DNA from 2 places in the Streptomyces sp. NPDC043870 genome. Region 1 is predicted to be linked to the other one. Evidence: predicted binding sites of a transcription regulator. Region 1 holds the regulator's gene; the other holds the start of a gene.
The links. Region 1 encodes HrcA, which represses chaperone genes, less so after heat shock. Its sites were predicted from a motif close to TTNGCACTCNGNNNNNCNGAGTGCNAA; they were not measured.

Region 1 (3,188 bases):
CCCCATCGGCCGCTCCTCGCCCCGCAGCTTCGCCAGCTCCCGCAGCAGCCGCTCCTGCTCCGGATCCAGCTTCGTCGGCGTCATCACCTCGACGTGGACGATGAGGTCACCACGGCCGCCGCCCCGCAGGTGCGTCACACCGCGCCCGTGCAGCGGGATCGACTGCCCCGACTGCGTGCCCGGACGGATGTCGACCTCCTCCATGCCGTCGAGCGTCTCCAGCGGCACCTTCGTGCCGAGTGCGCCCGCCGTCATCGGGATCGTCACCGTGCAGTGCAGATCGTCGCCGCGCCGCTGGAAGACGGGATGCGGCAGCTCGTGGATCTCGACGTACAGGTCGCCGGCCGGGCCGCCGCCGGGGCCGACCTCGCCCTCGCCCGCCAGCTGGATCCGGGTGCCGTTGTCGACACCGGCCGGGATCTTGACCGTGAGCGTGCGACGTGAACGCACCCGGCCGTCGCCCGCGCACTCGGGGCACGGCGTGGGGACCACGGTCCCGAAGCCCTGACACTGCGGGCAGGGGCGGGAGGTCATGACCTGCCCGAGGAAGGACCGGGTGACCTGGGAGACCTCACCGCGGCCGCGGCACATGTCACAGGTCTGGGCGGAGGTACCGGGAGCCGCTCCCTCGCCCGAGCAGGTCGTACACACGACAGCCGTGTCGACCTGGATGTCCTTGGTCGTCCCGAAAGCCGCCTCGCTGAGCTCGACCTCCAGCCGGATCATCGCGTCCTGACCGCGCCGCGTCCGCGACCTCGGCCCACGCTGGGACGCCGTTCCGAAGAAGGCGTCCATGATGTCCGAGAAGTTGCCGAAGCCGCCCGCGCCGAAGCCACCGGCCCCGCCCCCGCCGCCCGCGGCGGAGAGCGGGTCGCCACCGAGGTCGTAGACCTGCTTCTTCTGCGGGTCCGAGAGCACCTCGTACGCGGCGTTGATCTCCTTGAAACGCTCTTGCGTCTTCGGGTCCGGATTCACGTCCGGGTGGAGCTCACGCGCCAGCCGCCGGAAGGCCTTCTTGATCTCGTCCTGCGATGCGTCGCGGCGTACGCCCAGCACGGCGTAGTAGTCGGTGGCCACTTACGACTCCGCCAAGATCTGTCCGACGTAACGTGCCACTGCGCGTACCGCTCCCATCGTTCCGGGGTAGTCCATGCGGGTCGGTCCGACCACGCCGAGTTTGGCGACTGCCTCGTCGCCCGAACCGTAGCCGACCGCGACCACGGACGTGGAGTTGAGGCCCTCATGGGCGTTCTCGTGCCCGATCCGCACGGTCATGCCCGAGTCCTTGGCCTCGCCGAGCAGCTTCAGCAGGACGACCTGCTCCTCCAGCGCCTCCAGGACGGGCCGGATGGTCAGCGGGAAGTCATGGCCGAAGCGCGTCAGATTGGCGGTGCCGCCGATCATCAGCCGTTCCTCGGTCTCCTCCACGAGCGTTTCGAGGAGGGTCGAGAGCACCGTCGAGACCGTGCCCCGGTCGTCCAGCTCGAACGACTCGGGAAGATCCTGCACCAGCTGCGGCACGTCGGTGAAGCGACGGCCCACCACCCGGCTGTTCAGCCGGGCCCGCAGATCCGCCAGCGAGGTCTCGCCGAACGGCGCCGGGCAGTCCACATGCCGCTGCTCGACCCGTCCGGTGTCGGTGATCAGCACCAGCATCAGCCGCGCCGGAGCCAGCGCCAGCAGCTCCACATGCCGCACGGTCGAGCGGGTGAGGGACGGGTACTGGACGACCGCGACCTGCCTGGTCAGCTGCGCGAGCAGCCGTACCGTGCGCGCCACGACGTCGTCGAGGTCGACGGCCCCGTCCAGGAAGTTCTGGATCGCGCGCCGCTCGGGGGACGACAGCGGCTTGACGCCCGCCAGCTTGTCCACGAACAGGCGGTAGCCCTTGTCCGTCGGAATCCGTCCGGCGCTGGTGTGGGGCTGGGCGATGAACCCTTCCTCCTCCAGCACCGCCATGTCGTTGCGCACGGTGGCCGGCGAGACACCCAGCCGGTGCCGCTCGGTGAGGGCCTTGGAGCCGACGGGCTCCTCCGTCCCGACATAGTCCTGGACGATGGCGCGCAGCACTTCGAGTCTGCGTTCGCTGAGCATCGCGCACACCTCCAGCTGTGTTCCTCGGCGGTCGGTCGGTCCTGCCTGGCACTCGCTGCGGCTGAGTGCCAGGCCAGTGTACGGCGGGGAGGTACGCCCCTAGCAAGGGCGATCGGACACGCTACCGCCCCGCGGACCGGCAAGACGTCGCTGGTCGCCCGGGATAGCGTCGCCGTATGGACGTCAGTTGGGAAGACTTCGGATGGGAACGTCTCGGCGACGGAGTGGGCCGGCGCCGCATGCCTGTCTGGGACGCGACCACCGGTCTTGTCGTCGGAGAGACCGCGGCCCTGCTGTACGACACGGGCTCCACGCTCCGTGAGGGCGCCGAGCTGCGCACCCAGGCCGAGGCCCTTCTCGGCGGCCGCCGTGTGACGCATATCGCGCTCAGCCACCCCCATTTCGACCACGTCTTCGGCACGGCGGCGTTCTCGGCGGTCCAGGTGTACGGCGCGGTCGGCATCGACGAGCTACTCGTCCGCGAGCGGGACGTGCTGCGCGACGACGCGATCCGCCACGGTGTGACGCCTGCCGACGCGGCGCAGGCCACGGACGTGCTGGTGCGGCCGCAGCACACCGTCTCCGACCAGTGGAGCCTGGACCTCGGCGGCCGCCAGGTCCTGCTGGTGAACGCCGGACCGGGCCACTCCGGCCACGACCTCGCCGTACTGGTGCCCGGCACGGCTGCTGACCCGTCGATCGTCTTCTGCGGCGACTTGGTCGAGGAGTCGGGCGACCCCCAGGCGGGCCCGGACGCGACCCCCTCCGGCTGGCCGGCGGCGCTGGACCGGCTGCTCGCGCTGGGCGGAGAGGACGCGGTGTACGTACCGGGGCACGGGGCGGCGGTGGACGCCGCCTTCGTACGCGCTCAACGGGATGAGCTGGCCCGGCGGTTCGGGGTGTCGTAGCGTCTGCGGAATGCGCAGTTACAGCCCCGACCTGACCCCACCGTGGAAGCGGTCCACCCCCGTGCCGGAGGTGCCGGCCGAGCCCGATCTCGTCGTCGAGGAGGTCACGACGGGCTTCTGCGGCGCGGTGATCCGCTGCGAGGCGGGGACGGTGACGCTGGAGGACCGCTTCGGCAAGCACCGGGT
Region 2 (3,188 bases), on a different contig from region 1:
CGCTGACAGGATGCGGCGCCATGCAGCAAGTAAGACAAAAAGGAAAAATGCCAAAAGGGTGGCGGGCTCGCGCGGCGCTCTCGATGTCGCTCCTCGTCGCGTTCGGCTCGGGCTGTGCCGCGGAGCCCTCGGACGGCGGTGAAGGCGGCGGGACGTCGTGGCCCGCCGCCGGGCCCGCCGCTCACGACCGGCAGCAGAACCAGAGACAGGACCAGGACCGGAAGCACGATCCGGGCCAGGCCCGGAAGCAGGACCCGGGCGGGAAACGTGCCCCGCAGCAGGCCCGGAAGCAGGCCCGGAAGCGCGCCCGGCCCGCGATTCCGAAGGCGGGTCCGCAAGGGGGTCCCGCCGCAGCGCTCTCCGCGTACGCGCGACGTATGAAGAAGGCGCAGGCGGCCCGCGCCGCGGCAGCCAAGCGCTGGGGGCTGAGGGAGACACCTCTGGCCGCCCCTCCGCCGCCCGCCAGGAAGCCGAGGATCACCACGCGCAAGGGATTCGAGGTCGATGACCACGACGGACTGCCGCCCGTCTTCACGACCGTGCCGACCAAGCGGAAGATCGTCTTTCTGACGATCGACGACGGTGCGGAGAAGGACCCCGAGCTGCTGGAGATGATGAGCGAGCTGAAGATCCCCTACAGCGCGTTCCTCACCGACTACGTCGTACGCGACGACTACGGTTACTTCAAGAAGATGCAGGACAGCGGCGTCGCCCTGCACAACCACACCCTCAACCACCGCTACCTGCCGGGGCTCTCGTACGCGAAGCAGAAGAAGGAGATCTGCGGGCAGCAGGCGATCCTCGAAGAGCAGTACGGAAAGCGGCCCCGGCTGTTCCGCCCGCCGTACGGCAACTACAACGAGGACACCCTGCGGGCGGCGAAGAAGTGCGGGATCAAGGCCGTGCCGCTGTGGGCGGCGGAGGCGTTCCCGGATCACATGGAGTGGCGGGAATGGGACCGGGACCTCCATCCCGGCGACATCATCCTCACGCACTTCCGCGGCAAGGACGTCTGGAACGGATCCATGGCCGACTTGGTCCGCAACGTCATGAAGGTCGTCACCGCGAAGGGATACGCGGTGGCGCGGCTGGAGGACTACGTGTGAGGTGCGCGCACCGGCCGCCGGCCGTCCTGGTGGCGGCCGGTGCGCTGATCGCGTGCGTGCTCGGCCCCGCCGGGTGCGCGCCGTCCGTCGACACGGTATTGAGCGCGTGGCGGGCGTGGCGGGCCCGGATCGAGAGACATGTCCGTAGGGTCGTACGGAACGCGGCGGCGCATCCGCGCGTTGTCCGTATCGAGTTCGAGATCGAGATCGAGATCGACGTTGAGAGAGGGCGACGTTGAGATCGACGTTGAGACCGAAGTTGAGTTCGAGACCGAGGTCCAGATCGAACCGTCCGCCGTGGTCCCACAGGCGCGCCGCGCAGTGAATTGGCACTCCGCTTGACCGAGTGCTAATCGCAGTCATAGTCTCGGCTCTGGCACTCCCCACCGGAGAGTGCCAACACAGCGACGGGCAGGTCCGGCACCCGCGACGACGGATCCACCTGGTCGCCACCTCAGACAGTTAAACCCCGTGAGATCTCCGAAGGGGGAGGTCGGATCGTGACGACCACCAGCTCCAAGGTTGCCATCAAGCCGCTCGAGGACCGCATTGTGGTCCAGCCGCTCGACGCCGAGCAGACCACGGCCTCTGGCCTGGTCATCCCGGACACCGCCAAGGAGAAGCCCCAGGAGGGCGTCGTCCTGGCCGTGGGCCCGGGCCGCTTCGAGAACGGCGAGCGCCTGCCGCTCGACGTCAAGACCGGCGATGTCGTGCTCTACAGCAAGTACGGCGGCACCGAGGTGAAGTACAACGGCGAGGAGTACCTCGTCCTCTCGGCCCGCGACGTGCTCGCGATCGTCGAGAAGTAGGTCGGACTTCCGGGGTTCGCCCCCCGGAAGACTCCGTACCAGGCAGTTTTGCTTGAGCCGCGCCCCTGGCCCCCGCGTCGTAAGAAGCCGGGTGGCCCGGGGCGTGGTTCGTTTTGAGAGGACTTGAGAAGCTCCATGGCGAAGATCCTGAAGTTCGACGAGGACGCCCGTCGCGCCCTCGAGCGTGGCGTCAACAAGCTTGCCGACACGGTCAAGGTGACGATCGGCCCCAAGGGCCGCAACGTCGTGATCGACAAGAAGTTCGGTGCCCCCACCATCACCAACGACGGTGTCACGATCGCCCGTGAGGTCGAGATCGAGGACCCGTACGAGAACCTCGGCGCCCAGCTGGTGAAGGAGGTGGCGACCAAGACCAACGACATCGCTGGTGACGGCACCACCACCGCCACCGTGCTCGCCCAGGCCCTGGTCCGCGAGGGTCTGCGCAACGTCGCCGCCGGTGCCTCCCCGGCCGCCCTGAAGAAGGGCATCGACGCCGCGGTCAAGGCCGTCTCCGACGAGCTGATCGCCACCGCGCGTCCGATCGAGGAGAAGTCCGACATCGCCGCCGTCGCCGCGCTGTCCGCCCAGGACCAGCAGGTCGGCGAGCTCATCGCCGAGGCGATGGACAAGGTCGGCAAGGACGGTGTCATCACCGTCGAGGAGTCCAACACCTTCGGTCTGGAGCTGGAGTTCACCGAGGGCATGGCCTTCGACAAGGGCTACCTCTCCCCGTACATGGTGTCCGACCAGGAGCGTATGGAGGCCGTCCTCGACGACCCGTACATCCTGATCAACCAGGGCAAGATCTCCTCGATCCAGGACCTGCTGCCGCTGCTGGAGAAGGTCATCCAGGCGGGTGGCTCCAAGCCGCTGCTGATCATCGCCGAGGACGTCGAGGGCGAGGCGCTCTCCACCCTCGTCGTCAACAAGATCCGCGGCACCTTCAACGCGGTCGCGGTCAAGGCCCCCGGCTTCGGTGACCGCCGCAAGGCGATGCTGCAGGACATGGCCACCCTCACCGGTGCCACCGTCATCGCCGAGGAGGTCGGCCTCAAGCTCGACCAGGCCGGTCTGGACGTGCTGGGCACCGCCCGCCGCGTCACCATCACCAAGGACGACACGACGATCGTCGACGGCGGCGGCAACTCCGAGGACGTCCTCGGCCGCGTCAACCAGATCAAGGCCGAGATCGAGACCACGGACTCCGACTGGGACCGCGAGAAGCTCCAGGAGCGCCTCGCGAAGCTGGCCGGCGGCGTGTGCGTGATCA

Region 2: the regulator HrcA is predicted to act here: its motif matches at 1,433-1,459, upstream of groES (co-chaperone GroES).

The regions. Positions count from the first base shown of each region.
Region 1 covers NZ_JBWKDT010000005.1:106,328-109,515, forward strand. The annotation lists gene dnaJ (molecular chaperone DnaJ) at 1-1,077, opposite strand, end outside; gene hrcA (heat-inducible transcriptional repressor HrcA) at 1,078-2,094, opposite strand; gene AC0699_RS08800 (MBL fold metallo-hydrolase) at 2,271-3,002, shown strand; gene AC0699_RS08805 (DUF3097 domain-containing protein) at 3,013-3,188, shown strand, end outside.
Region 2 covers NZ_JBWKDT010000002.1:199,884-203,071, forward strand. The annotation lists gene AC0699_RS03385 (polysaccharide deacetylase family protein) at 48-1,106, shown strand; gene AC0699_RS03390 (hypothetical protein) at 1,103-1,345, shown strand; gene groES (co-chaperone GroES) at 1,607-1,915, shown strand; gene groL (chaperonin GroEL) at 2,051-3,188, shown strand, end outside.